2 regions of the uncultured Butyricimonas sp. genome follow, and region 2 is predicted to be linked to the other one. Evidence: riboswitches for the same ligand, from Rfam matches in the RefSeq annotation. Region 2 holds a riboswitch; the other holds the start of a gene.
The links. A riboswitch is a leader RNA that binds a small molecule or an ion and turns the genes downstream of it on or off. The one in region 2 is predicted to bind cobalamin.
Positions count from the first base shown of each region.

Region 1: another riboswitch for cobalamin. It lies ahead of Q5866_RS03895 (ribonucleoside triphosphate reductase); the one in region 2 lies ahead of Q5866_RS03475 (ABC transporter substrate-binding protein).

Region 1 is NZ_CAUFYA010000005.1:118,780-134,403, forward strand. Features, by position in the region: gene Q5866_RS03885 (DUF5074 domain-containing protein) at 1-523, shown strand, start outside; gene Q5866_RS03890 (hypothetical protein) at 545-1,300, shown strand; cobalamin riboswitch at 1,548-1,733, shown strand; gene Q5866_RS03895 (ribonucleoside triphosphate reductase) at 1,831-3,972, shown strand; gene Q5866_RS03900 (anaerobic ribonucleoside-triphosphate reductase activating protein) at 3,963-4,589, shown strand; gene Q5866_RS03905 (ABC transporter substrate-binding protein) at 4,635-5,432, shown strand; gene Q5866_RS03910 (TrkA family potassium uptake protein) at 5,433-6,101, opposite strand; gene Q5866_RS03915 (TrkH family potassium uptake protein) at 6,272-8,086, opposite strand; gene Q5866_RS03920 (iron ABC transporter permease) at 8,229-9,245, shown strand; gene Q5866_RS03925 (ABC transporter ATP-binding protein) at 9,247-10,053, shown strand; gene Q5866_RS03930 (DMT family protein) at 10,032-10,400, opposite strand; gene Q5866_RS03935 (AAA family ATPase) at 10,510-11,346, shown strand; gene Q5866_RS03940 (DUF4435 domain-containing protein) at 11,443-12,393, shown strand; gene Q5866_RS03945 (carboxypeptidase-like regulatory domain-containing protein) at 12,403-13,539, opposite strand; gene Q5866_RS03950 (RNA polymerase sigma factor) at 13,526-14,104, opposite strand; gene Q5866_RS03955 (von Willebrand factor type A domain-containing protein) at 14,220-15,624, shown strand, end outside.
Region 2 is NZ_CAUFYA010000005.1:8,722-24,345, forward strand. Features, by position in the region: gene cobJ (precorrin-3B C(17)-methyltransferase) at 33-1,439, shown strand; gene cbiE (precorrin-6y C5,15-methyltransferase (decarboxylating) subunit CbiE) at 1,569-2,762, shown strand; gene cobM (precorrin-4 C(11)-methyltransferase) at 2,755-4,569, shown strand; gene cbiD (cobalt-precorrin-5B (C(1))-methyltransferase CbiD) at 4,627-6,408, shown strand; gene Q5866_RS03455 (hypothetical protein) at 6,541-6,852, shown strand; gene Q5866_RS03460 (hypothetical protein) at 6,875-7,090, shown strand; gene Q5866_RS03465 (ABC transporter ATP-binding protein) at 7,055-8,062, opposite strand; gene Q5866_RS03470 (iron ABC transporter permease) at 8,109-9,152, opposite strand; gene Q5866_RS03475 (ABC transporter substrate-binding protein) at 9,159-10,313, opposite strand; cobalamin riboswitch at 10,334-10,529, opposite strand; gene cobI (precorrin-2 C(20)-methyltransferase) at 10,715-11,431, shown strand; gene Q5866_RS03485 (BamA/TamA family outer membrane protein) at 11,520-12,665, shown strand; gene Q5866_RS03490 (lipid A phosphoethanolamine transferase) at 12,682-14,385, shown strand; gene Q5866_RS03495 (aspartate-semialdehyde dehydrogenase) at 14,796-15,624, shown strand, end outside.

The DNA of each region.
Region 1 (15,624 bases), 110 kb from region 2:
AGCCACAGACGGAAACCTTTGGGCCTCGGATGAAGGCGGTATTATCTATAAAATCGACCCGAAATCATATGAAATATTAGCACAAAATCAATTGGAAGGTGAAGCAGCCTCACTTTTGCGTATCAGAGCATCGCAACCTGCCGCACCGAACATCACTGCCAAGGGAGATACGATATATATCAGCAACACGACCACAACAATTTATCGTCACATTTTCAGTACAAATGAAACAAAATACATGATTGATGCCAAAAATTGGATTCCCGCTTCTTCTGATTTCTGGGAAGGGAACTACGCGAGTAAGCCATTGGTATATAATACTTGTGCTGTTCATCCTATCACGGGAGAGGTCTTTTTAAACACGGTAAAAGGAATTGGCTCACAACGCCACACGAACCATATCACGATTTTTGATTTCAGCCGCATTAATCCCGAGAGCGAAAATTATGCCAGAATAAGTCGTGATTACGCAAATTACACGGATTATCCTGCTAATGTATTCTTTACCTATAACTTCAAGTAAATCATTAAAACAATCACAACAATGAGAAATTTATTATCAAAATCTTTCATAGCCTTATTATTTATCGGCTTTTTAGCTTCTTGTAACGAGGATACATCCATCTTAGCGGAAATGGAAGATTTAAAAACAAACACAACGCCTTTAGTTGTAAATGAAAATCTTCAATCCGTCAATTCTATTAATGATATCCAAAACTGGACAGGAACGGGAAATAACCGTTCCGCACTTACGATCCAATGGGTAACAGCCTCAGATATTGAGAATCCCACTGATGATGAAATTCATTTCTTGGCATGGGGATACCGTTGGACTTCCGGTGCAACGGGAATAGATATGGTTAAAGCTATCGCAAAAAAAGATACTCGCTTATACGTTATTCTCGGAAATAATTTCGGGGGAGTCACAATCAAGGGATTCGGGTATGACGGAAATAATGATGGAAAAATTAAAATCAGTAATTCTTCTCTCACTTTAACAGAAAAGGACTTCGTGAACGGCATCTATCAAGAAAAGAATGGGGATAATTTAGACGGTATGAAAACCTCTTCTCCCGAAGACCTCTGGATGGGCGGCTGGTACGAAGCCTACGCAAGCTATTGGTTAGGCTGGACTGACGCAACAACAGTACCGGATGGATTTGATTATTCACAATATCTAGTTGATCAACGTTCATTAGCAAATAATTCTTGGGATGCTTGGACGTTCTCCACGATTAATTCGGCAGAATACAATGTTGATCCCAGACCGGAATTATTGAAAGCCGCACCCAATAATTAAGAAAAACAATAGCAGGATAATACACTTATAAAAAAGACCGAAAAGTAAAATTTTCGGTCTTTTTTTTACACAAATCAATTCAAACCTAAAGAAAAAAAACTACATCAAGCAATCAAGTTCCATATTTTTGAACCCACAATTTTCAAAAATAAAACACATTATACTTATTATAAACACAATAGGAAATATCAATCCCAATAAAATTATTTTATTTGAAAACCACTATTGAAATACAATTATTTTATCATACATTTGCCATGCATTCGGTTCACTCCGGTGACGAACAGGGAAGCAGGTGAAAATCCCGCACTATACCCGTAGCTGTAAGCTCTATTCAACGCTTGAATCAATGATCCACTGTCACGCTGTCGACGGGAAGGAGATTCAAAAGCGAGAGTAAGTCAGAAGACCTGCCGATTGCAAATAAATTGGAGCTTTCGGGTGAAAAGCGAAAAAGACAATTCTCTGCCATACACGATCTTTTCTCGTGTTTTCCCCGAAGTATTTTTTTAATTATTAAAATTTTAATCATGGAAACATCAACCACGTTCTCAAGAATCGTGAAACGCAACGGGGAAATTTGCGATTTCAAACCGGAAAAGATTGAACAAGCTATTTTTAAGGCAACGAGAGCCATCGGACAGCCCGATCGTAAAACGGCACGTGCCCTGTGTGACAAAGTCGTGCAAATTCTTGCCGCAAGCACACCGGAAAAGGAACTCCCGCACGTGGAACAGGTACAGGACACCGTGGAGCTGGTGCTGTTCCAGCACGGCGACCTGCAACTGATGAAAACGTACTTGCTTTACCGCAAGCAACACGAGCAAATCCGAAACTCGAAGACCTTACTGACAAATATAGAAGTAATGGATAATTACCTGTCATTGAGCGACTGGAGGGTAAAAGAAAGTGCTAATTCCTCATACTCGCTGCAAGGATTGAATCAGCATATATCCACACAAATCACCTCCAATTACTGGCTAAGCCAACTCTACCCGGAACGGGTATCGGAAGCGCACAAAAGCGGGGCGTTGCATATCCACGACTTGGGATTCCTAAGCGTCTATTGCGTGGGATGGGACTTGAAGGATTTACTTACCGTCGGATTCCGGGGAGTGGAGGGGAAAGCGCAAAGCAGCCCGGCAAAGCACCTTCGCACGGCTCTCGGACAAATCGTGAATTTCTTCTATACCATGCAAGGCGAGGCCGCAGGGGCTCAGGCTTTTTCCAACTTTGACACGTTCCTCGCCCCCTACATACGCTTTGACAAGTTGAACTACAAGCAGGTGAAACAATGTTTGCAGGAATTCCTGTTCAACTTGAACGTACCCACCCGTGTAGGATTCCAGACACCGTTTACCAATATCACGATGGATCTCGTCGTACCCGATTTCTTGAAAAACGAACATATCGTGCACGGGGGTGAAATCAAAGAAGAGGTGTACGGGGATTTCCAAGCCGAAATGACGATGCTTAACAAAGCGTTCGCCGAAGTGATGAGCGAAGGGGATGCTTCCGGCAGCCTGTTCTCGTTCCCCATCCCGACGTACAATATTACCCCGGACTTTGACTGGAATAACCCGGAGTACGAGGGCATCTGGGAAATGACAGCAAAATACGGTATTCCTTATTTCTCCAATTTCGTGAATTCGGACATGAAGCCGGATGACGTGCGCAGTATGTGTTGTCGCCTTCGTCTGGATAAACGGGAACTCATGAAACGGGGCGGCGGTTTGTTTGCCGCAAATCCGTTGACCGGGTCGGTGGGAGTCGTCACAATCAACCTGCCCCGCTTGGGATATGAAGCCGCATCGGAAGAGAATTTCTTCCAACGCCTGCAACACTTGATGGAAATCAGCAAGGAAAGTCTGGAAATCAAGCGCAAAATTATTGAACGCTACACGGAAAAAGGGCTGTATCCTTATTCCAAATATTACCTGCGTTACGTGAAAGAGCGTTACGGGTGTTTCTGGAAAAACCATTTCTCGACGATCGGTATCAACGGCATGAACGAGTGTTGCATGAACTTCCTCGGGGTTCCTATTTCACACCCGGACGGGATGGAATTCGCGCAAAAAGTGATGCACTTTATGCGGGATATACTGGCACAATTCCAAGATGAAACCGGTAATATCTATAACCTTGAAGCCACTCCGGCGGAAAGTACCTCTTACCGATTCGCTTTGCTCGACACGGCCGAATATCCCGATATTATCGTTGCCAACCAAGAACAATTCAAACAGGGTGCCGATCCTTATTACACGAACTCCACGCATCTGCCCGTGAACTTCACGGACGACCTGTACGAGGCACTCGACCAACAGGACAAATTACAAACGCTGTACACGGGTGGAACTGTTTTCCACGTGTTTACCGGAGAACACCGCACGTCCGCACAAGCGGCTAAAAACATGATTCGTAAGGTAACGGCAAATTTCCGCCTGCCTTATATCACGCTCTCGCCCTCGTTCAGCATATGCCCCTCGCACGGGTACATCGCGGGAGAACATTTCAAATGTCCGCGTTGCGGGGCTTCCTCGGAAGTGTACAGCCGGATAGTAGGGTACATGCGTCCCGTGAGCCAATGGAACAACGGGAAACGAGCCGAGTTCGACGACCGGAAACTGTTTGACAAGAGCGTCCGGGAAAAAGAAAGCGTACTATGCGAATAGGAGGATTTGTCAAACAAAGCCTAATCGACTGGGAAGGCAAAGTATCCGCGGTGATATTCACGAAAGGTTGCAATTTTCGCTGCGGTTACTGCCACAATCCATCTCTTGTACTGCCGGAATTACTCCGGCAGACACAAGACTTAAAGGAAGAGGAGATATTCGGTTTTCTCGATAAACGATTAGGGTGGCTTGATGGGGTGGTGATATCCGGGGGTGAACCGACATTGCACGAAGACCTGCTCCCGTTTATCCAAAAAATAAAAGCTCTCGGGTTACCCGTGAAACTCGACACGAACGGGTCGAATCCGGAGATTTTACAACAACTGATTGCAGGACGATGGATAGATGCCGTGGCAATGGATATCAAATCCTCCCTCTCGCTCCCCTGCTACCGAAAGGTAAATTACACGATGACAGCCTCGTTGCTGGAAAAGATACAAGAGTCCATCCGGATTATCAAAACCTCCGGACTGGAATACCAGTTCCGGACGACGGTTATCCCGCAAGTGCAAAGCCCCGAGGACATCCAAAACTTACAGGAAAAATTCTCAGGTACACACTATGTCATGCAGGAGTTCCGGGACGGGGATATTCTGGATAAATATATACACGAATAAACGAAATAATATTACTTTTACACACCCATTTTATATATCAAGATTATGCAGAAGTTCATTTTATTATCCATATTATTTATCACGGCAATCACCGGATACTCACAAAAACGTATCGTATCGCTTGCCGCCTCCATCACGCAAAACCTGTATTTACTCGGTGCAAATGAAAGCATCGTGGGCTGCACCCGTTTTTGCATCACGGAACCGGCAGATTCTATTCCCGTAGTGGCTGACGCAGTGAACGTGAACATGGAGAAAATCGTGGCTCTCCGTCCCGATATCGTTCTCACCGGAGGACTTACTCCGCCTAAAGTTCTGGAAGGACTCGAACGCATGGGTATAAAGACGCTACGACTGGAACAACCCAAAAACTTCGAGGAGATTTGCGAGCAATTCATTATTCTGGGAGAATTATCAAATAAAAAGACAAAAGCGGAAAGCACCGTGCAGGAGTGCAAAACACGATTGGAAGAAGCCAAGAAAAACATTCCTTACGACAGACATCCCAAGGTATTCATGGAGATCGGATGCGACCCGTTGTATACCGCCCTGCCCGGATCGTTCATGCACGACTATATCCAACAAACCGGTGGGATAAATATCGCCAAAGACCTCGACAATGCCATGATATCCAAAGAATTTGTTCTTCTCCAAAACCCGGATATCATTTTCATCGTCGGCATGGGCATCGTGGGCGAAAACGAGATTTCCAAATGGAAAGAGATCAATAGCCTCAATGCCGTGAAAAATGACAAGCTATTCCCGCTTGACGACTACATTTGCAGCCCCACGCCCATCACTTTCGTGGAGACGGTAGAAGAGTTGATCAAACTACTGTATTGATCAGGCAATTTGTATCCCGAGTTTACGGAAATTCTTCGGCTGACCGAAAAGCACGAACACGTCTTTTGTCGTGAACACAAGGTCGGCAGGAGGATTGTCCATGACCAGCGTTTTACCGGCCTTAGCATCGTAACGCTTTAACGCTACCAGCTTTAACCCGAACTCTTCCTCGAAATTGGCATCCTCTAACTTTCGTCCCACGAAAGTGGAATGTACTTCCCACTCGATAATTAAATGGTCGTCGTCCAACACATAAGAATCAATTGTCGTCCCCAACTCCACTTTCGTGGCAAAGAAATCGGCATATTCCCACTCGGGGTTTACGATTTCCGTGATTCCCATAGACGTTAAAATCACCTTGTGCACGGGAGAGATGGAACGGGCTACGATACGCTTCACCCCAAACTGCTTCAACAGCGCTATCACGAATAACGAGGTTCCAAAATCCTTACCGAATACCACGAACACTACATCCACGTCCAGCAACGGCAAGGTCTGCAACGCTTGGGCATTCTTCACGTCCAACGCTACCGTGTTCGTGATCGATTCCTTGTACAAATTGATCTTACTAATATCCGAATCGACGCCCAATACTTCATTCCCCCGCTTTGTCAACCGCTGTGACAGAGCAAGCCCGAAATTTCCCAGTCCAAATACAATACACTTCATAATAATTGAAAATTGAGAATTGAAAATTGAAAATAAAAAACATATTTTCCATTTCCGAGATTCAATTCGTTATTATATATCATTACCTTTTCCATTTATATTATCTGTCCAAATTATTATTCACGTCCTACTCTAATCATTTTCAATTTTCAACTTTCAATTTTCAATTATTAAAGTATTACCGTGTCGTCCGGATAAGTGTACAGTTTCACTTCCTGCCTGCGGATAAAGCAAGTCAGAAGGGTGAGCAAACCGACACGACCGACGAACATCGTGAGGCTGACGATCAGTTTGCCCGCAACACTCAGATGCGGAGTCAGATCCATGGTCAATCCTACCGTACCCAAGGCGGAAACGATCTCGAACACGGCTTGAGTTATCGTGGCTGTCGGTTCCAAGATGATAATAGCGAATGTACCCAGAATAATCCAAAGGACGGAAAGCACGATCACGGAATGTGCCCGATTCACGTTCTCCCGGGTCAGTTGACGATGCGCTACCACTACCCGATCGTTTCCCGTGAGATTCGCCCAAATATTCTTCAACGCGATCACGAATGTAGTTACTTTTATACCACCGCCCGTGGACATAGGAGCCGCACCAATCCACATCAACACGATAGTCAGAAAGATTGTCGTCGGGTGCAAAATGGATATATTCACGTTATTGAAACCCGCCGTACGGGGCGTCACCGCTCCCATGAACGAGGTCGCGAATTTACCCGTCAGAGACATTCCCTCCAAGGCATTGTGATTCTCGAATATCCAGAACAATCCCGTTCCCACGACCAGCAACACCAAGGTTGTCGGCAACACAATACGGGTTGTCGTACTCACGATACGGGGTTCATGAACCACCTTGTAATTCAGTCCCAACATACATTTTATCTGATTCCGGATTCCATAGTGCAGAAGACGCCCGTAATTAAACAAAATCGGGAACCCGATACCCCCGAAGATAATCAGAAACGCCAGAATAATCTGCAACCCGTACAGGTGGCGAATCAAGGGATCGTAGAGATTTCCCGGTAAAGTGGAGAACCCCGCATTACAGAAGGCAGAGATCCCATGGAACAGGGAAAAAAAGATTTTATTCCCGACTCCCGCAACATCCTGTATCTGCAAATATACCAGATAGACACCTATTCCTTCTATAATAAACGTTGTCAAAACAATGTACACGACAGTCCTGAATATATCGCTTAGGGAAGCCTCGTTCAGCAAGTTCTTCATCATCAATTGATCGTGAAAAGAGGTCCCGCTCAAAAACGACATGGCGAAAAAACTCGTGAAGGTCATTACCCCTATACCACCGACTTGAATCAGAAACAACAAAACGACCTGCCCCATTAACGTGAACGTTCCCCCGGTATCGACCACCGTCAATCCCGTCACGCACACGGCACTCGTCGAAGTGAAAAGCGCATCCGTGAAACTTATTCCCCCGTAGGTTGCGTTAGGCAACCTCAACAATACCGCTCCCAGCAATATAATAAACAGGAAACTCCCGGCAAAAAGAACTTCCGGCTTCATCCGGCTTCGTATCACGACAAATATCTGTTTAGAGAGCTGAATAATACTGAGCAGCAATACCACCCCGTAAGTCAATACACGCTCTATCTTGAATAACACGGGGCGTTCCGTTTCAAACCCCGGTGTATCGAAATGTTTGGATAACAAGGTTAAAGCGAACAAGAAGAACAGCACCAGCACTTCTACCCAAAAACCTTTTTCCGCTCGTAACAGTCTAAAATTAAACACGAACCGCAACAATCCAAGAGCCAGAAAAAGACGCATGATTTCCCGAAACACGTAATATATTTCGTGGGAATAAGTATCGGGCATCCTGAAACCGAACCGATAAATGACTAAAATAACAGCCAGAAATGAAGCAAGGAATAACAATACATTGCTTACCAGTTCCACCATTTTCTTGACAGACTTGTATATTTTCCTCGCTCTATATTGAAACTCCACTGAAAGCATAACATCTTTTTTTAGTTTTTAACGACAGCCCCCTGCACGAGGTTACAAAAAACGCAAAAAACTCATTTGCATGAAGAACAATATCTTTCAAGTTTAACCAATATTTCGCATCTTTGCACTGAAAATCACTATTGAATTTCCCATGCAAGGAAAATATTATAAATGGATTCTATTTCTGGCTTTTTTACTGCTTCTCCTCGCGGGAAGTATTGTGGCAGGACTTTGCTTCGGGGAGATTCGTTTTTCCATTCAAGATATATTTCAACTCTGGAACGGGGACCCGGAGGATGTTCGCCTGAACATCCTGCGTCAATTAAGAGTTCCCCGCATCATTCTCGGATTTATCGTCGGCGGTGCTTTAAGCCTGTCCGGAGTCATCCTGCAAGGAATCTTCCGCAACCCGCTCGTTGAGCCTTATACCTTGGGGATATCGGGGGGTGCATCGGTGGGAGTCACGGCTGCCATCGTCCTGTCACTACATACCCTGCACGGGAGTTTTATGCTTCCCCTCGCCGGGTTTGCCGGGGCTCTTGTCACGGTCATTCTGGTTTACACGCTCGGAGTCCGACGAGGTAATGTCCGCGTACACAGCCTCCTGCTGACAGGGGTGATGATTAGTTTTATCTCTTCCTCGCTCATGTTGCTGATCATGTCCGTCACCAAAAGCGAGAACTTGCACGGCATCGTGTTCTGGATCATGGGTTCTCTGAATGAAACCGACCCGACACTTATCGCGCTGATTTCCGTGACCAGTCTCGTCGTGCTATGCCTTGCTTTTCTATACACCCCGGCGTTGAACGCCATGCGTTTGGGTTCGGAAAGAGCCATACAATTAGGTATTAATGCCAACCGGGCTATCAAGGTTCTTTTTTTGCTCAGTTCCCTGCTTACCGGAATATGTGTTTCTATTGTCGGGGTTATCGGGTTCGTGGGATTAATTATCCCTCAACTCATGCGTTTTATCATCGGTTCCGATTTTCGGATTTTGCTCCCGAGTTCTTTTATCGGGGGAGGTATCTTCTTGATTTTATCCGACATTTTCGCCCGAACGATTATTTCGCCCAACGAATTACCGATTGGGGTAATCACCGGAATTATCGGGGGTATCATTTTCATTCTCGTGATGAGTAACACCAAAACGGAAAAAACGATAGACTGATATGGACAACGCGATAGAAATAGAAAATCTTCAATGTGGCTACAACCATAAATTCACGATACGGGATATCTCGTTCAACGTGGAACGGGATAAATTGACTTCCATTATCGGTCCCAACGGGGCGGGCAAAACAACTTTATTCCGAGCCATCACCGGCATGCTACCCGTGCAACAAGGCTCTATCCGGATAAACGGCACGGACGCATTCCGCATGACGCATAAAGCAAGGGCAAAACAACTTGCCATTGTCAACCAGACCGTGGAAGCGGATTTTATCTCTATCGAGGACTACGTTCTCATGGGACGCCTCCCCTACCACGCCCCGCTACAACTTTTCGAGAGCAAGGAGGACTACGCCATTGCCGAAAAAAATATGCGATTAACAGGTATATGGGAAAAACGTGCAAAACTCATGAACCAACTTAGCGGTGGCGAACAACAACTGGCAGCCATTGCCCGGGCTCTCACCCAACAAACGGAGATTCTCCTACTTGACGAACCCACTTCCCATCTGGACATATCCCACCAAATGCGAATACTGAATCTCGTGCAACGCTTGAACCGGGAACAAAACCTTACCGTGTTGCTTATCATTCACGACCTGAACCTCGCCAGCGAATTCAGCGACCGACTGATTATGCTCAAAGAAGGAAGTATTCACTCGAGCGGCACCCCGGAAGAAGTATTGACTTACGACAATATCGAAAGCGTCTACGACACTCTGGTTATTACTCAAAGTAATCCTCTTTCGGGTAAACCCTGCGTGTTCCCCGTGTCGGATAAACATCACTTCATAAATACAAAATAAACAGCAAGTACAAGACAGACGCAAGCCGCCAGATGATTCCATTGGAACGTCACCCCCTTGAAGAAGACCATGGAAAAAATAATAAAGATGGTCAAAGTGATCACTTCTTGAACGACCTTCAACTGCATTAACGAGAAAGGTCCCCCGTTCCCGATGAATCCCAGACGATTGGCCGGTACCTGCGCACAATATTCGAAAAGAGCAATACACCATGAAAAGAGGATAACACCGAAAAGCGGCCAGTTATCTATCCACTTCATTTCCTGCAACTTCAAGTGTCCATACCAAGCAAATGTCATAAAAATGTTTGAGACAATCAATAATAATATCGCGTAAAGTCCTTGCATAGTATCAAATATTAATCCATGAAATGATCTCTTAAATCGACGCGAAAGTATAAAATTTATTATCTTTGTTGATAACGATTGGGACAAACTTTTATCAAGTACCAGAATCATGAAAGCAAATAAAATTCAAAAAATAGAGATCCGCAATATATGGGGAAAATATAATTTCCGGTGGGAAAACTTGAATCCGGACGTGAATATACTCACGGGTATCAACGGTAGCGGTAAGACCACGTTTTTTAATATTATCGACGCCTTGCTATCTGCCGATGTCAAACGGTTGAAATTGTACAATATCGAGGCGGAAATCATGATCGACGGTAACGAGATCAATTTCCGAAAAGATAGTTCCGTGTCTTCCATAAGACAAAAACTAGCCGGGGTAAATTATTTGAAAATAAGTACATTCGATGTGCCTATCCGCGATAGACGAAAAATGGGTAAGGAAGACAGTCCCCTGTTGAGCGAGTTAAAAGAGATCGTGTACAGCGTGGGAGAGAACAACAACTCTTTTTCCGATTATCGTCTTCGTGCCACGAACTTTCCCGAGCAGGCAGAGAAAATCAACCGCCGGATTCGCGATTTCTATGACACGGTGAATCATCTGTTTGCCGGTACCGGAAAAACGATAGAAATTGACCCGATGACTAACCAGCTTGTTTTCCGTGACGGCAACGAGCTTATTCACCTGTACAAACTCTCCTCGGGAGAGAAGCAATTGTTAATCATCCTGCTCCGGGTTTTTCTCATGGACGGACAACCTTATATCCTTTTGATGGACGAGCCGGAAATTTCATTGCACATCGAGTGGCAATACCGTCTTTTTGAAGAGATTCAAAAACTAAACCCGCATTGCCAGATCATCACGTCCACGCACTCCCCGAGTCTTTTCGGCGACGGTTGGGGTGACAAACTCGTGTTTATCGAAGACTTATTAATTCAGTGACTATGACTAATTTTAGATTTATGATTTCAGATTTTAGATTGAACCTGCCTATCAATCGTAATTCATAAATCGTAAATTAATTAATTTTCAATTGTTATGTTTCGCCCTCCTATATCAAAAGAAAAATATTACTACCACGCTGCCAAACGCTTTATGATGGACGCACAGTTGTTACGGTGTCGTGCCGCCATACACGTGGAAGACAAGGATGATATTGTATTCTGGAGTACCATTTTCAAACATTTTCGTCCTAATGACCGGTTTCACTTTATCGCCGGCTCCCGGAACGAAAAAGGACACGAAACCAAAGGCGTGACACAATGTTTGAAATACATCAAATACTTGAATCCTAAATTCTTTATCTGCATTGACAGTGACTATCGTTATTTATTGCAGGAACGGAATATAGATATCAACCATTACATTTTTCAAACCTACACTTATTCTTTCGAGAATCATCACTGTTACGAAGAGGGACTAAATGACTTATGCCGCCGGATCACCACGTTGCCCAATCATCTTTTTGATTTCAGGCAATTCTTGAAACAATACTCGAATATCGTGTACAAACTATTCCTTTGGCATCTTTATTTCCTTGTTGCCGATCCAAAACGCTTCTCGATAGCGGAATTCAACGAACTGGCATCATTCGAGTGGCAACGCCGTCCCGACATCCGACAGAACGGACGCAAAGAGTTGAATATCCTAAAAAACAAGATCGATCGCAAACTGGCACAATTACGTAGAGCCTATCCTAAAGCAGACCTTTCTATTCTGGAAGATAAATATAAAGAAATAGGATTGACGCCCGATACGACCTATCTTTTTATCCGGGGGCATAACGTGTACGATATGGTCTATATGCTCAACCGGGAAGTGTGCAAAAAAGTTTTACGACAAGCGAAAGACGCCTCCGCAGGAACACATCCGCGAGTTAATTTATTCGGTTACCGGAATAGTATTGATGATCAACTGAAGAAAAATATCCAGTTCGGGGCTTATCCCGCTATCTTGAAAATAGAGGAAGATATTCACACGCTGTTCTGACATCGGATTTTATTTCCAAGGTTTTTCTGTTGCAAGGATAGCCGTATGCTTCGCTCCGTCTTTCCCAATCGTGAAGCGAACCGAAACATATATTCTCTTACCGGAAAGCGAGGATTCCCATTTCGGACTTTCCGCCAACAAGCGAATCAATTCTTTATTACTTTCTTTGGAGAAACCGTCTTTAATACGGATACGGCTAGGAACTTTCTTTTTATTCAGTTCAAAAGAAACCAGAATAATACCTTCATTTCCATTTTTCACGTCTTTTTCCGGGTATTTCAGAGCATCCGCCATGTAACGATTAAAACGTACAATATCATCCGCGGAAACTATCGTATCCTTTTTTAATTCATTCCCACCGACAGTCGCGACAGCTCCCACCATACTTGTTTTCTTTACCGTATTATAACCTGTAACGACGACCTCATCCAATTTCTGCTGGTCTACTTCCATCTTCACTTGTATCTGTGTCCCGGCTTTTACAACAACGCCTTGCATTTTCATCCCGATAAAATTAAAAGTCAAATGCGTTTTCCCCTCCGGAAGTTCCAACCGGAAAGTTCCTTGTTCATCAGTCACTGTCCCGACACTTGTTCCGGAAACAAGAATCGTTACACCCGGTAATATCTCTCCTTTTTCATCAGTCACGATACCCTCCACCGTATTCATCGATACCCCACGTTCTTTTTTCATCACCTCCATCGCAACTTCCGCTTGTTCCGGTTGTACCTTCCGCAACATGCTCACGTGAGCCGAATCCTCTACACCATGACTACTATCCGCGGAAAAAACCTTAATAGCCTCACGCCTCATTTCTTGCGGGGCAACCATAGCCATTTCCTTTTCCAGAACTTTCGATGTATCTTCCCTTTCGACAAGCCACAAAGTACCACACATCGCCAAAACCAAAAACGAGGCAGCAATATACAACCAGCTCCGGCTTTTCTTCTTACTCCCCCGGACACGCTCCTCCAAATGACGCTCCAAACGAATCAGACCATCAATCGGGTCCCCCGGAGTCGAGGTCAGTCCTTCCAATGCCTCGTATAGAAACGGATCAGACAAAGCTTCCCGCTCCAGCCGATTGGCGGACTCCCCTTTCCGGTTGCCCCGCAGGTAATCTTTTATGTCATCATTCCGTTTCATACGATGTTATTCCTTTATGTTCCAAACACAATTTCAAATTTCGTTTCCCGTTCTGGATAAAACTTTTTACATTTTTCAAGGAAAACCCTGTTCGCTCTTCCACTTCCTTGTAAGAAAGCTCCTGCAGGAAGAAATAATTCACGCTAATACGCTGCTTCTCGGGGAGAGCCTCGATACAATCCTGCAACGCTTTTTCCCGTTCTTCATTCTCTCCTGCTATTGTAAGATGAAAATCATCGCAAAATTCCATAAAAGAATCGTCTAAAGAAACCGATAAATTTCTTGTCCGCTTCCGAAGTTCCATCAGACAATAGTTTCGTACGCAGGTATAAAGCCATGGCTTGAATGTTTTGATATTGCTCCCTTTTACTTTCACTATCAATTCCTCGAACAACTGCATAACGGCATCCTGTGCATCTTCCGGTCGTTTTAAATATTTCAATGCCACACCATACACAAGCGGCATATATCTTTTGTAGACCTCTACCAGATACACCAACTCTCCTTTTGCACAATACTTCCGCAAAAGTTCCTCATCCGTTCTATGTTCCTGAACCTGATTCACATCCAAGTATTGATTTTTACAAATATACGAATTTATAAAATTTCTTTCTCAAATTTATGGAATTTCTTCTGCCAAATCATCTTCTTGAAAAAATGACTCTAATATTATATCGCTTATGAGAACTTACCATTTATTCCAAAAGCTCACATTTATAGTGAGTTTGCTAGTTAGCTTGAGCCTATTGACTTCTGCCCAAAAATCTTTGGTCACGGGAAAAGTAATTACAGCCAAAGATGGTCAACCGCTTCCCGGTGTCACCATCATTATTAAAAACACTTCTATCGGGACGGTATCTGATGTATCCGGAGAATTTTCTATTCAAGCGCAAATTGGGGATACTCTTGTTTTCTCGTTTATCGGACTTCAAACCCGCCTAGTAAAAGTGGAAAAGACAAAATTACTCGTGAAATTACATGGAGATCAAAATCAACTGGAAGAAGTTGTCGTAAGCGGGTATCACACGGTCAAGAAAGAGGCCTTTGTCGGGAGTTGCGTTACAGTCAAGGGTAACAGCTTACAACGACGAGCAGATTATTACTCTAACACGGAAGAATACAATAGTTTTTCACAAAATCAATTCCGTAAAGCACTGGATGCCCCGCTTTCCACGTTCTCCATTGACGTGGATGTGGCTTCCTACTCGAACATGCGGCGTTTTATCAACAACGGGCAAATACCTCCCGCTGATGCCATTCGCACGGAAGAATTGCTGAATTACTTCACGTATGATTATCCCGCTCCCCGGGGTAATGATCCGGTGAGCATCACGACAGAAGTATCCGCAGCCCCGTGGAATCCGCAACATCGCTTGGTACACATCGGAATCAAGGCAAAAGAAATTGCCATGGAAAATCTACCCGCCTCCAACCTCGTGTTCCTGATTGATGTTTCCGGTTCCATGAGCGACCAAAATAAATTACCTTTGTTGAAGTCGTCGTTAAAAATGCTCGTGCAAAAACTTCGCTCGCAAGATCGGGTAGCCATCGTAACCTATGCAAACCACACGAAAGAGTTGCTACCTTCCACGTCTTGTGTAGATAAACAAAAGATCATATCCGTTATCGAAAGTCTGTATGCCAGCGGCGGAACTGCCGGAGGCGACGGGATACAAAAAGCTTACCGGGTTGCCGAAGCCAGCTTTATCAAGAACGGGAACAATCGGATTATTCTTGCCACGGACGGCGATTTCAACATCGGATTATCCTCTCCCCAAGAACTGGAGAAACTGATCGAAACCAAACGTTCTTCGGGTATCTACCTTACCGTATTAGGATTCGGCATGGGTAATTACAAGGACAACCGGGTACAAACGCTAGCTGAAAAAGGAAACGGCAATCACGCGTACATAGACAACCTGACTGAAGCAAAAAAAGTTCTGGTGAGTGAGTTCGGGGGAACATTATTCACCGTTGCCAAAGACGTGAAAATCCAAGTCGAATTCAATCCCGCGAAAGTACAGGCATACCGTTTAATCGGGTACGAAAGTCGTTTATTGGAAGACAAGGACTTTAACGACGACA
Region 2 (15,624 bases):
GTAATTTTGTCCGATACTTCAAAATTATGACAATGAACCAAGGAAAAATATACGTCGTCGGCATCGGACCGGGCTGTGAAGAAGACATCACTCCCGCGGTCCGTGCCGCCATCACACGCTCGGATGTGGTTGTCGGGTACAAATATTACTTCAACTTCATCCAATCCGTCATCCACCCGGGTACCGAGTGCATCGACACGGGCATGAAGAAAGAGAAAGACCGTGCCGCGCTCGCTTTCGAGTACGCCGAACAGGGAAAAACCGTTTGCGTCGTCAGCTCCGGCGATGCCGGTATATACGGCATGGCACCCCTTGTTCTCGAGATGAAACGCGAAAAAGCGAGTCCCGTCGAGGTGGAGATACTACCGGGGATAAGTGCCTTCCAGAAAGGAGCCGCACTACTCGGCGCACCCATCGGGCACGACTTCTGTATCATCTCCCTCTCCGACCTCATGACTCCTTGGGAGAAAATCGAACGCCGGATAGAGGCTGCCGCCTCCGCCGACTTCGTGACTGCCATCTATAACCCGAAAAGCGAAGGACGCTACTGGCAACTCCATCGCCTGAAAGAAATCTTCCGCCAATACCGCTCACCGGAAAACCCTGTCGGTTTCGTGCGTCAAGCGGGACGGGATGAACAGGAAATCAAGATTACCACGATAGCTGACTTCGACCCCGAGGAGGTGGATATGTTCACCATCGTGATTATCGGCAACTCGCAATCCTACGCGTGGGACGACAAAATCATCACTCCCCGCGGCTATTACCGGGAACAGGGCACCGATAAAGTGGGCATCGGGCAGGAAATCATGATGCGCAGCTTCCGCACCATCGAATCGGAATTACAAAATAAAGATATACCCCTCGGGCGAAAATGGGCATTGCTGCACGCCATCCACACGACCGCGGACTTCGACATGGAGAATATCCTCTACACGGACGACAACGCCGTGGAAACCCTCCATGCCCTCTTGCACGACGGGAAAACACGCACCATCATTACCGACGTCACCATGGCGGCTTCCGGCATCCGCAAGGGAGCCTTGGAGCGGTTGGGCATCGAGGTGAAATGCTACCTCTCCGACGAACGTGTAGCCGAAATGGCAGCCCGCATGAAAATCACCCGCACGCAGGCGGGCATACGTCTTGCCGCGGAAGAACACCCGGACGCCCTTTACGTGTTCGGCAACGCCCCCACGGCTCTCATGGAGCTATGCAAACTCACGCGCCTCGGCAAAGCACACCCCGCCGGAGTTATCGGCGCACCCGTGGGCTTCGTCAACGTGCGGGAATCCAAACACATGTTGAAATCGTTCACCACCATCCCGAAGCTCATCATCGAGGGACGCAAGGGCGGAAGCAACCTCGCCGCGACACTTGTCAACGCCATTCTTTGCTTTGACGACGCGGAAGGACTGCGACCGGGAAGGGACGTGTAAACAATTGAAAATGCAGAATTGAAAATTGAAAATGACAATACTGCATTTCTAAATTATAACCGATAATTGAAAATTGCCATGAAGTCTTCCTTCATTTTCAATTTTCAATTTTCAATTTTCAATTATCTTATGAACTTTACAATTATAGGAATTGACGACAACGGACAACAGGAGTTCTCCCGGGAAATACTCGGGCACATCGCTTCACGTACCGTATTCTCGGGGGGGAAACGTCACCACGGCATCGTGCGCCCGTTCTTACCGGAAGGTTACCGCTGGATAGATATCACGGTGCCGCTCGACAACGTCTTCCGGCAATACGAGGGTGAGGACGAGATTGTCGTTTTCGCTTCCGGCGACCCGCTTTTCTTCGGCTTCGCCAATACCATACGCAAACGGCTCCCGGAAGCGGGCATTCGGCTATACCCCTACTTCAATTCCTTGCAGATACTGGCACACCGCCTTGTGCTTCCCTACCACGACATGCACGTCGTTTCCCTCACCGGGCGACCGTGGCATGAATTTGACCGGGCACTCATCGAAGGACACGAGAAAATCGGTCTGCTTACCGACGAGCAACACTCCCCGGATGCCATTGCCCGCCGAATGCTGGCTTACGGGTACGACAATTACCGGATGCACACGGGAGAAATCCTCGGCAATGAAAACGAACGCGTACGCACCCTCTCGCCGGATGAGGCAATAGGACAACATTTCGTCGCTCCCAATTGCGTCATCCTGCAACGTACCCACGCGCATCCTCGTCCTTTCGGCATCCCGGAAAGCGAGTTTGAACTACTCGACGGACGCACCCGCATGATTACCAAAATGCCCGTCCGCCTGCTCACGCTCGGCATGCTCGACTTGCGGGAACGCCACACGCTCTGGGACATCGGTTTTTGCACGGGGTCCGTTTCCATCGAGGCGAAACTCCAATTCCCCCACCTTCAGGTGGTAGCCTTCGAGCAACGCCCGGAAGGAGAGCATCTCATGATAACCAATGCCGCCCGTTTCGGCACACCCGGCATAGAGGTACACATCGGTGACTTCACCGCAACCGACCTCTCCGGCATCACGCCCCCGGATGCCGTATTTATCGGCGGACACGGGGGTAAAATGGAAGAAATCATCTGCCGCCTGAACGAGGTTATCGTCCCCGGCGGCATTATCGTTTTTAACTCGGTATCACCCGAAAGCAAAGAACTCTTCATCCGCGGTGCCGCCCGACACGGTTTTTCCGTCACGGGAGAACACCGCCTCGCGGTAGATACCCACAACCCGATAGATATCATACAAGTACAAAAAACATCAGCACATGAATAAGATAGCTATTATCATATCCTCAGAACAAGGCTTACAAATCGCCCGCACCATACGGCAAGAACTGCCCGGTACCGAACTTTTCACCAAAGGAGAACAGGCGGATTGCACCGGCATCACGTCCATCACCGCTTTCGTGTCCGAACATTTTTCCCGGTACGATGCCCTCGTCTTCATCGGGGCTCTCGGTATATGCGTCCGTGCCATAGCCTCGTCCGTGCAGTCGAAATACACCGACCCGGCAGTCATCAACATCGACACCACGGGGCGGCACGTCATTTCCGTCCTGTCGGGACACGTCGGGGGAGCCAACCAACTCACCCGCCGGGTAGCCAACATCTTGGGTGCCGAAGCTGTCATCACGACACAAAGCGACAACACGGGCTTGTGGGCTCTCGATACCCTTGGCAAAGAACAGGGATGGAAAACCGAAACGACCGCACCGATGAACAACATCATCACGGCATTCGTCAACACCCGTCCCACGGCTCTGCTCCTTGACACGCGGGACGAAGGCACCCGTTATCTGGAACGTACCGCACCGGAACACGTGGAAATATTCTACCATTTCGAGGATATCGACTTCAGTAAATTCCAACTCCTCGTTGCCGTTACCCCGTTCCGGCACGAAAGCCCGATACCCGCGTTGTACTACCGCCCGGCAGTACTCCACTTGGGTGTCGGCTGCCGCAAAAACTGCAATTCCGAGGGAGTAACGGAATATATATTCCATAGTCTTGAGGCAAAACACCTATCTCCCCTCGCATTAGCAACCGTATCCACTATCGATTTAAAAGAGAAGGAATCGCTCGTTGACGAAATCACTAGAAAAGCCGGTGACATTCCTGTACACATTTACGACCCGATAGAACTTGCTGAAATCAAGATACCCAATCCCTCAAAGAAAGTAATGGAAGTCATCTCCGTACCGAGTGTTGCAGAAGCTAGTGCATTGGCAACATCTTTAAACGACAGATTATTAGTAGAAAAACAGAAAGGAAAACTATCCGAGGGCAACGACTTCACCTTTGCCGTGGCTCTCGACCGGGCGGCTGAACGCCGGGGATTCATCGAAATCGTGGGTGCCGGACCCGGTGACCCGGAACTTATCTCCGTGAAAGGCAAAAACTTCCTTGAAACGGCAGACCTCATCCTCTACGCCGGAAGCCTCGTGCCCGTGGAATTGACCTATTACGCCAAACCCGGTGCCACCGTGCGCAGTTCCGCCACGATGACACTCGAGGAACAATTCAGCCTCATGAAAGAATTTTACGACAAAGGACTCTTCGTCGTGCGCCTTCACACGGGCGACCCGTGCATATACGGGGCAATACAGGAACAAATGGCATTCTTCGACGAGTACGGCATGGACTACCACATCACCCCCGGCATCTCTTCCTTCCTCGCCGCCGCTGCCGCCCTGCAATCGCAATTCACCATACCCGAAAAGGTGCAGACCATCATCCTCACGCGAGGCGAAGGACGCACCCCCATGCCCGAGAAAGAAAAACTGCACATGCTGGCACGCTCGCAAAGCACCATGTGTATTTTCCTCAGTGCCTCCATTGTCGACCAAGTACAAAGCGAACTCCTGCAACACTACCCGCCCACCACTCCCGTGGCTGCATGCTACCACCTCACGTGGAAAGACGAACGCATCTTCCGGGGACAATTGCAAGACCTCGCCCGTATCGTGAAAGAAAACGACCTCACCCTCACCACCATGATTGTCGTCGGCGATGCCATCGACAACCGCAAGGGACTGTCAAAACTATATTCACACCAATTCAAACACCTGTTCAGAAATTAGATAATCATAAATCGTAAATCATAAATCGTAAATCATAAATCGTAAATCTAAAATATCATGGTCCTCATATTCGGCGGAACAACAGAAGGCAGAACGGCAGTCCGGGTACTCGACGAGGCAGGCTCCCCCTATTACTACTCGACCAAAAGCGACACGCAACAAATCGAGTGTAAGCACGGTACCCGTGTTGCCGGAGGCATGGATACAAGCGAGATGCAAGACTTTTGCACCCGCCATGACATCCGGCTTATCGTGGATGCCGCACACCCCTTCGCCTCCCAACTGCACGCCAATATAGCCGCCGTATCCGAACGCTTGGACATCCCCGTCATCCGCCTCGAGCGCCTCTATCCCGAGCGGGACGAATCGCTCGTCTGGTGCGACTCGTTCGACGATGCCATAGATTACCTTGAACACCACCACATCCACAACTTACTCGCCCTTACCGGGGTACAAACCATCGACAAGATGCGCCGCTATTGGGAAAAGACGCCTTGCTGGTTCCGCGTACTCGACCGGGAACAATCACTCGACCTTGCACTTCGGGCAGGCTTCCCCCGGGAAAGATTACTCTTCTGGCAGGACAAACAGGACGAGGCGGCTCTATTCCGGGAGATTCAACCGGACGCCATCATCACCAAAGAGAGCGGTGAATCGGGCTTCTACACCGAAAAAATTACAGCGGCAAAAGCCATCGGCATCCCCGTACTCGTCATTCGCCGTCCCGCGTTACCCGAAAGTTTTTACACCGTAAACGGGGAACACGGGCTACGCTACCGGGTGGAACGACTCGTGCTGGGATTCTTCCCCCTGCGAAGCGGATTCACGACAGGCTCCTGCGCCACAGCCGCCACGGTAGCCGCCCTGCAAGGACTCCTCACGGGCGAACCGCAACAGCAATCGACAATCACCCTCCCCAACGGTGAAACAATCACCTTTCCCGTTGCCTCCTGCACGTTTGCCCCGAACTCCTGCACTTGCGGCATTACCAAAGACGCGGGAGATGACCCGGACGTCACGAACGGCTACACGATATACGCGGAAGTTACTCCGTCCGCCACTCCCGGCGTCCATTTTCTACAAGGCGAAGGAGTCGGCACCGTCACGCTTCCCGGTTTGGGTATCCCCGTGGGGGAACCAGCCATCAACACCACACCCCGTGCCATGATGACCCGGGAAGCGGAACGTCTGCTCCGGGAGCATAAGGATATACCCGGCATCAACATCCGTATCTCCGTACCCGGCGGCAGGGAACTCGCCACCAAGACATTCAACCCCCGCCTCGGCATCACGGGCGGTATTTCCATCATCGGCACCTCCGGAGTAGTACGCCCTTTCTCCTCGGAAGCCTTCGTCAACAGCATCCGCAAAGAAATACAGGTAGCCAAAGCCCTTGGCTGTAACCACATCGTCATCAACTCCGGCGCCAAGAGCGAAAAGACACTCCGTTCCCGCTTCCCCGAACTACCCGACCAAGCCTTTATCCACTACGGCAACTTCATCGGCGAAACCCTCAAACTGGCAGAAACCGAGTCCATCCCCTCCGTCACCATGGGCATCATGATAGGCAAAGCCGTCAAACTCGCCGAGGGCAACCTCGACACGCATAGCAAACACGTCGTGATGAACAAAGCCTTCATCACCCGCCTCGCCGCCGAAAGCCAATGCCCCCCTTCATCCATAGCCCGCATTGCCGACATCACCCTCGCCCGCGAACTATGGGACATCTTCGCCCACACCCCCGCTTTCTTCGATACCCTCGTGCAGCATTGCTACACCCACTGCCTTCCCCTGCTCTCGCGGACACGTTTAGAGATTATTCTTATTCCGGAAGAATAAGTCCGTCAAAAGATTAAGCAATCAGCAACGAGGACAGGGCGAAAAGCGTTTTGACGCATTTGCCCTGTAACGAGAAAATCGAGTGATTAGATTATCAAAATAATTGCGTATCTTTGCCGAAAATAAATTAGAATGAAAGACACAAAAGAATCCATCATCAATCAACTTTCACCCTATCTATTCTGGGATATAGATAAGGCAACTCTTGATATGGATACTCACCGTGCCTACATTATTAAACGTGTTCTTGAATACGGTCAACTGGAAGATTGGCACGCCATTCTCGCTTATTACACGCAACCGGTCATCATCGAAGTAATCAAAAATGTCCGGGAGTTAGACCCACGGGCTCTTGCCTACATTGCCACGATAACAAATACTCCAATACACCAATTCAAATGTTACACCACACGACAATCGAACCCCACACACTGGAACTTTTAAAAACACATTTACAAAAACAGACATGAAAAACAAAACCAAAATTACTCGGGAAGACTACTTGAAAGCAACGAGGAAAGCCCGAAGGGAAGAAGAGATACGGGAGCATCTCCATCCCGTGAACATCAGCAGGGTTCACAAATCAAAGAAAGTTTACAACCGCAAAAGAAGCAAGGCGGCCCTGAATAAGGAGCTGCCTTATTTTTTACCCTTCCGGCAAGACAGCAGGCATAGCGCTTAACAACTCTTCAATCGTCTGCACCTCTATCACGGGCTTTCCCGGCACGTTAATCTTGAAACCCGAAGTTGTCAAATCACCCGTTTCCACGTACACCTCCGACTCCACGTTCCGGTTTGCCAACATTCCGTTACGCTGCAACGCCTTCCGCACCATGGCATACTTTTGCCCGTGTCCCTGTAAGCGCACACGCGAAGTATATTGATTCTCTATCCGAAACAACCCTGTTTCCATATCAAAAACAATCCCCTTACGGGCAAAAAAACTACTCAAATGTCCCTCCAACGCCAAATCTTCCGGTGTGCCTATCGTGATGCCGTGTTGCTTATCCATCAGCCATATCTTGTCAGCAATCTGCAAGGCGAGTTCCAAATCATGCGTCGAAAGAAATATAGTCTTCCCGGTTTCCCGTGTCAACCGGTGAAGCAACTGCATAATCTCCACCTTACTCGGGAAATCCAAAAATGCCGTCGGCTCATCCAAAAATATCACGGGTGTCTGTTGTGCCAACGCTTTCGCTATCATCACCTTCTGCCGCTCCCCGTCACTCAGCGTGTGTACCATACGGGAAGCCAGATTCTCAATCTTCACCAGCGCTATCGACTCCTCCACTATCCGGCTGTCCTCCTTGTCAAGCGTTCCCCAGAAACCGGTATACGGACTTCTTCCCATCCCTATCAACTCCCGGGCACTCATATTGCGCACGTCGCATTTCTCGGTCAGCACTACACCTATCGTCTTCGACAACTCCTTGTCTGAATAAGTACCGAGCTCCCGCCCCATAATAAAAATCTCCCCTCCCAACTTCGGTTGAAACGCCGACAAGGTGCGCAAAAGCGTGGACTTCCCCACTCCATTCGCCCCCAAAAGACAAGTCAACTCCCCCTCGTTTATCTCCGTGCAAATCCCTTGAGCCACCACCTTCGTGTCGCTCTTACTCTTGTACCCGATAGAAAGATTTACCAAACGAACCATAACCCAAATTTAAAATCACAAATCGTAAATCATAAATCGCAAATTATTAAATTTCCACCTCATTCCTCTTCCGCTTCCCGAACAACACCGACGCCACCACCGGCGCCCCGACCAATGCCGTCACCGAATTCACGGGCAAAGCCCCCTCGAACCCCGGCAAACGGGCTATCAAATTACAAAGCAACGCCAGCGAAGCCCCCACCAGCATCGAGGTCGGCATCAATACCCGGTGGTCTGAAGTCTGGAATATCGCGCGACACAAGTGAGGCACCGCCAACCCCAAAAAGATAATCGGACCGCAATAAGCCGTAACAATCGCCGTCAACACCCCGGAGCAAGTAATCACCCACACCCGGGCACGATTGATATTCAATCCCAGATTACGGGCGTACCCGTCCCCCAGCATCAACAGATTCAACGACTTAATCAACAAAAAAGACAGCGGGATAATCACCGCCATAATCGTCACGAACAACATCATCTGGTTCCCCGAAACCCGGGCGAAACTACCTAATCCCCAAATCACGTACGCCTTGATATCCTCCTCCACGCTGAAAAACTTCAGTACCCCGATAACGGCATTCGCGATATACCCTATCATCACCCCGATAATCAAGAGAGTAACACTCCCCCGTATCTTCCGGGAAGCGAAAACGATTAATCCCATCACGGACAACGCCCCCGCGATAGCCGCGACAGACAGCGCCACCTCCCCGATAAATCCCAGACGACTCAAGGCCACTCCCCCCAGTTTACCGGCCGACGCCGCCACGAAAGCCACCCCCAGACTCGCCCCCGAACTGATACCCAGCACGGAAGGTCCCGCCAACGGATTACGGAAAATAGACTGCATCTGCAACCCGCTGATAGAAAGTCCCGCACCCGCCACCAACGCCGTCAACGCTTGCGGCAACCGGGACTTCAAAATTATATTCTGCCAAGCCACCGGTTCATCCCCGCTACCCGTCAGCACGTTCCAAACCGAGGAAAACGGGATAGACACCGAGCCCAACAACATATTCAATAACAAAAACACCACAATAGACACCGTGATAAAAAACATCCATATCGTATTTCTCCCTCGTCCCATGCACTCTTATTTATTAAGCAAATCGTAATACACCGGTTCATGGTCGGGCAACACACCCGGGTGAAACACCCGAATCATATCGGCAAGCACCACCTCCGGTTCAGCGGGCATACTCTCGTAAAACGGCTTCTCCCGCATGTTACAATAAATGACACGTTTATCCTTAAAAGCCTTGAAATCAGCGTAACGCTCGTCTTGCGCCTTCAATGCGGCATAACAATACTCCCCGGCAAAACTATTCGCGATTCTCCAGTAGTCGGCACTCTCCGCCTGATTGTACACCGTCTCGAAATCCAACGTCACCCCACCCGAACGGGGGTCGTCTTTCAAGAAATAATCCGCCCCCGCATCATGGAAAAGCTGTGCCAGAAAACTCTTCCCCCCCACGGCATACCACACCCCGCCCCTCAACTCCCCGCTAAACACCACGGGACGGCGTTCCACGTCACCAACCATCGCTTTCAACGAATTATACCGATTCTCTATCCGGTCAAATTCCAATCCCGCCTTATCCTCCATTCCCAGCAACAACCCCACAAACTTAATCCATTCCGCCTGCCCGAGAGGAGTCATCTCCTTGTACCCGAGATGCGGCACCAGAGGAATCCCGATATCTTTCACAGCATCATACCCCCCGCGTTTAAAAGGCGAAATCAACATCAGGTCGGGATTCAGGCTCATGATAATCTCGTTATCAAAATTCCCCTCTATCCCGATACGGCGAGTCTTCCCCTCGTCCACCTGCTTCTGCATCTCCCCGTTAAAAAGAAAACGGGTACTCGTGATACCCACCACCCGGTCCGTCGCGTCCAGTTTGATAAAATTAGACAACTGCAAAGAAGTCATGCACACCACGCTCCGCACCGGAACCTCCACCACGGGCACCCCCGCCGGGGGTTGCACCTTCTTCCCCCGGGGAATCAAAGCGTACTGGTAACACGTGTGGCTACTCTCCTGCGGGTCTTTGACATTCAACACGGCATACCCGTCCCGGTACTCCAACCAAAACCCTTTAGCGTACTTAATCCGAACCCGGGGAATCGAATCGCTCCCCGCCTGAACGGTCTGTTTCTCGACCGACTTCTTACTCGTTTTCGACTTGCAGCAACAAAACACTCCGCAAGCACACAAAATACACAATAAACGTACTAATCCATTCATCTCTTTTCCTCCGAAAGTATTAATCATTCGTGTCATCTGGCAGGTTTTCTGGCTTGTCATCTTTTCTCCTTCCCGGATTCCAATCCAGTGGTTTTATAGAAAAAATCTGCCCACCTTCGAGGCAGGAAACGACTTTACAGCTGCGGGGACAGCCCCGGAATTTCACCGGATTCCCTTTTCTTCCAACACGGAAGCACCAAGACGCCTGCAAATATATAAATATTATTTTGAGCGTATCCGTTTTTTAACGACTTTTGCACCCGGAATCAGTTCAAAAGGTCCATAAAGTCCATAAGGTCCATAAAGTCGTAAAGTCCCAAACACCAGAAACATCACGACAACTTCGAGAACTGACCTTATGGACCTTATAGACTTTACGGACTTTATAGACTTAATAGACTATGAAAGTAATCAGCATCTCCCTCGGTCCGGGCGATCCGGAGTTAATAACGGTCAAGGCATTAAAAGCCTTGCAGGAAGTTGACGTAATCTATTGCCCCGGCACGAAAAGCAAAGAAGGGACTTTCAAATCGTACTCCCGGGACATCATCCTGTCCCTACCCGTCGAGGCTAATAAAATCCGAATCTTCCACGTCCCGATGTCCAAAGACCGCACGTTTGCCAACCGGGCTTACGACGAGCTCTGCCTCGAAATCGCCGCACGGGTTGCCGAGGGGAAAACAGTTGCCGTCACAGCCGAAGGCGATTCCGGCTTCTACTCTTCCGGCAACTACATGTTCGAGAAACTCGCCTCCATGCACATCCCCACCTCCGTCATTGCCGGAGTACCCGCGTTCATCGCCGCGGGAGCGGTATCGGGACTTCATATCGTGAAACAGGAAGAAAAACTCGTCGTCCTGCCGGGCAAAACAACACCGGAAGAACTTCACGAGCTCACCACCACGAACCACGTTATCGTCATCATGAAATTATCGCAATGCACCGATACCGTCCACGAATTCATCCGTCAACACCCGGATGCCGAATACCACTATTACCAAAACGTGGGTACCGCGAACGAACAACATGAAACCGACCGGAACGCCCTCGTGGAAATCGAATTCCCTTACTTTTCCCTAATGATTATACGACCTGCCAAAAGAATCTCTGTCGGCTAACCCAACAATTGGCACAAATATTGCGTACAAGGAAATCACGAGATGAATGATTGTTTAATCTATGCTAATTTAACTTTATCAATCTGAAATGATTCGACATACACTATATATCGCGTTATTATGCGTCCTGTCGCTTTCCGCCACCGGGCAAGACACGGTCACCGTTGACACCACACCCGTGAAGACCGGATTCTTCCATCGGTTCTACCGTTATTTCGCGGACGCCAACAAAGAGAAAGCCGAAAAGCGATTCGACTTCTCTATTATCGGGGGACCGCATTTTTCGAGCGACACCAAACTGGGGCTCGGACTCGTGGCATCCGGGCTGTACCGTATCGACCGGCACGACAAAACCATATCCCCCTCCAACGTCGCCATCTACGGGGACATCACCACCACGGGTTTCTACCTGCTGGGAATCCGGAACAATAGCATCTTCCCGCGTGACCGTTTCCGGCTCAACGCCAACATGTACTTTTTCTCCTTCCCCAGCGAATTCTGGGGCATCGGTTATGAAGCCGGCAGACATGAAGACCGCAACACCGAATATAAACGACTGGAACAACAAGTCAAACTAGAACTCCTGTGGCGTCTGGCACCCAACCTCTACGTGGGTCCCAACCTCATGTTCCGCAACGTGAATGCGAAAGATTTCGACGACATCAGCTTCCTCAACGGGGCACCCAAGAACGTCACCACCTTCGGGCCCGGAATCATCATCTCGTATGACTCGAGAGATTTTATCCCGAACCCTTACAAGGGAATCTACGTACAACTGGAGCAACAGTTCTTTCCCGGCTTCCTCGGTAACGATCAGGATTTCAAGCGTACCAGCTTCGACTTCCGGTACTATCACAAAGCGTGGAAAGGAGCTATCGTTGCCACGCAATTACAAGGAATATTCAACTACGGGGACACCCCGTGGAGTATGGTTGCCCTGATGGGCGGTTCGTACAGCATGAGAGGTTACTACGAGGGACGCTACCGGGACAATGACCTGATACAGGCGCAAGTAGAACTCCGTCAAAAAATATACAACCGCCACGGCATAACCGCGTGGGCAGGTGCCGGAAACGTGTTTCCGGACATGGACAAGTTTAAATGGAGCCACACCCTGCCCACTTATGGCATCGGCTACCGTTGGGAATTTAAAAACAGAATTAACGTAAGATTGGATTATGGTATCGGCAAAGGCGTCAAAGCATTCTACTTCAATATTAACGAGGCTTTCTAAAGGACTTGTCAACTTCGTGAAAAAGAGCAAAACCCTGTTCTGGCTCTTCATCGTGTTGAACCTTGTCCCCAACTTCTGCCTGATATTCACGGAACCTCTCTCCGCGATCGGGAAGATCATCCTGATTCTTGTTCCCTTGAGCATCTACATGATCGTCTTCTCGCTCTTCAAACGGGCGGGACTCATGCAACTCATACTCATCCCCGTGCTTATCCTGCACGCGTTCCAACTCGTGCTATTCTACCTCTTCGGGGAATCCGTCATTGCCGTGGACATGTTCCTGAACCTGCCCACCACGAACGCGTCCGAGGCGGGCGAACTGCTGGGCAACATCTGGCCCTCCATTATCATCGTGTGCGTCCTCTACATCCCGGTCATCGTGCTAGCTTCCATCGCGGTCCATCACAAGGTAGTCCGCCCTGCCGCTTTTCGCCGGAAAATGATCACGTGGGGACTCGTGTTACTCATCATCGGCTCCGGTCTTACCGCTTACGAGAAAAGACGGGACAACACCTACGAGGTAAAAACAGACCTCTACCCGGCAAACGTGATGTACAACTTCTACTTTGCCTGCAAGAAATGGAACCGCAGCATGGATTACCCCGTCACCTCCAAGGACTTCACGTTCCGCGCCACACGGGATACCGCCCATGAACGCCGGGAAATATACGTCCTCGTCATCGGGGAAGCCGGACGTGCCGAGAATTGGAGCTTGTGGGGCTATGAACGGGAAACCAACCCGAAGTTGAAAAACGAGGCTAACCTCGTCTTGTACAAAGACGCCATCACGCAATCGAATACCACGCACAAAAGCGTGCCTCTCATCCTGTCTGCCGCCGACGCCTGTCATTACGAGCGCCTGTACACCCAAAAAAGTGTAGTGACCGCTTTCAAGGAAGCCGGATTCAAGACCGTGTTCCTTTCCAACCAAGTACCGAACCGCTCGTTTACCGACTATTTCGGCGAGGAAGCTGATTATTACAAAAACATCCGCCCCACCGAGGACGGCGGTTTAATCACGATCAACAATTACGACGAAGCCATGTTACCTTTCATGCAGCATTATATCGACTCGCTGGCAAACGACAACCTCCTCATCGTGTTCCACACTTACGGTTCACACTTCAATTACAAGGAACGCTACCCGGAAGAGTTCGCTCACTTTACCCCGGCTGACGCCACCGAAATCGAATACAAAAACAAGGCACAACTCGTCAACGCCTACGATAACAGTATCATTTACACGGATCATTTCCTGCACAACGTGATCGAGATATTACGCGCCTCCGGCAGCGACGCCACCATGATTTACTCCCCCGACCACGGGGAAGACCTACTCGACGACAGCCGGAAACGCTTCCTGCACGCCTCGCCGATCCCGACCTATTATCAGCTACATATCCCGTTCATGATCTGGTTCTCGGACAATTACATCGAGGCACGTCCCAATTTCTATCAAGTGGCACGCTACAACAGCAACGCACCCGTTGCCACGAACCATATTTTCCATACCCTGCTGAACCTTGCCGAGATCAACACCTCGCACTTCGAGCCGGAATTTTCGCTAATCAACCCGATTTTCAAACGACAACCGCGTATGTACCTCGGTGATCACGACAACCCGATCAATTACTACGAAGTCGGTTTGAAAAAACAAGACAAAGAGATGGTGCAACGGCGAGGCATGGATCACACGGTAAACACTTCCTGCAAGAACTAAGGATATACTCCTGTAAACCAACTGTTACATAACCCCGACAGGTGACTTTCGGGTGAGTATTGGGCGGGTATTAGGCGACATCGCCTACTCATCGCCCACAGTTTGCCCACTCTTCGCCCACGATTTAGTAAACAATAGGCTTTTTTAACACCAACGACATGCCTGTTCTCGCAATGATTCACCGGACAATAAATTCGCACGTGCCACAGATTGAGATTAAAGAAGGGGCATTCAAGGGTATGTCAACCGTTCTGTTACAATTTTAACACGGGGACACAATATTGAAAAAATACCTCGTTCCTATTGCCGAAGCAATGCTTATTCACTATTTTTGACCCGGTAATAAAACAACTAACTTATATACAAGAAATGCCGTAACAGGCTTTCAAACAATTAAAAATCCATTCGAAATGAAAGTAGCAGTAGTAGGCGCAACAGGTCTTGTAGGAAGAAAAATGTTGCAGGTTTTGGAAGAAAGGAATTTTCCGGTAACAGAATTGATACCGGTCGCCAGCGAGCGTTCCGTGGGTAAAGAAATCACCTTCAAGGGAAAAAACTATAAAGTCATGGGAATGCAGGACGCTATCGACATGAAACCCCAAATCGCTATTTTCTCCGCCGGGGGGGACACCTCCCTCGAATGGGCTCCCAAGTTTGCCGCCGCGGGAATAACCGTGGTCGACAATTCCTCCGCGTGGAGAATGGACCCCACGAAAAAACTCGTGATACCGGAGATTAACGCCGACACGCTGACCCGGGAAGATAAAATCATAGCCAATCCCAATTGCTCGACGATACAGATGCTGGTCGCCTTGGCTCCCCTGCACAAGAAATACGGAATCAAACGCGTGGTGGTATCCACTTACCAATCCGTCACCGGAAGCGGTCTGAAAGGCATCAACCAACTGGAAGGTGAACGGGAAGGCAAAGAAGTAAAGAAAGCCTACGCACACCCCATCGACCGCAACTGCCTCCCGCACTGTGACTCGTTCACCGAGAACGGGTACACGAAGGAAGAGATGAAACTCGTGAACGAAACGTGCAAAATATTAAACGACGACACGATTAAAGTAACCGCCACAGCCGTGCGGGTTCCCGTCGTGGGCGGACACTCCGAGAGCATCAACCTCGAATTCGAGAAAGACTACGACTTGGACGAGGTTCGCACCCTGTTGGCTCAATCCCCCGGCATCGTCGTGCAAGACGAGCCCATGCAAAATCTCTACCCCATGGCAATCA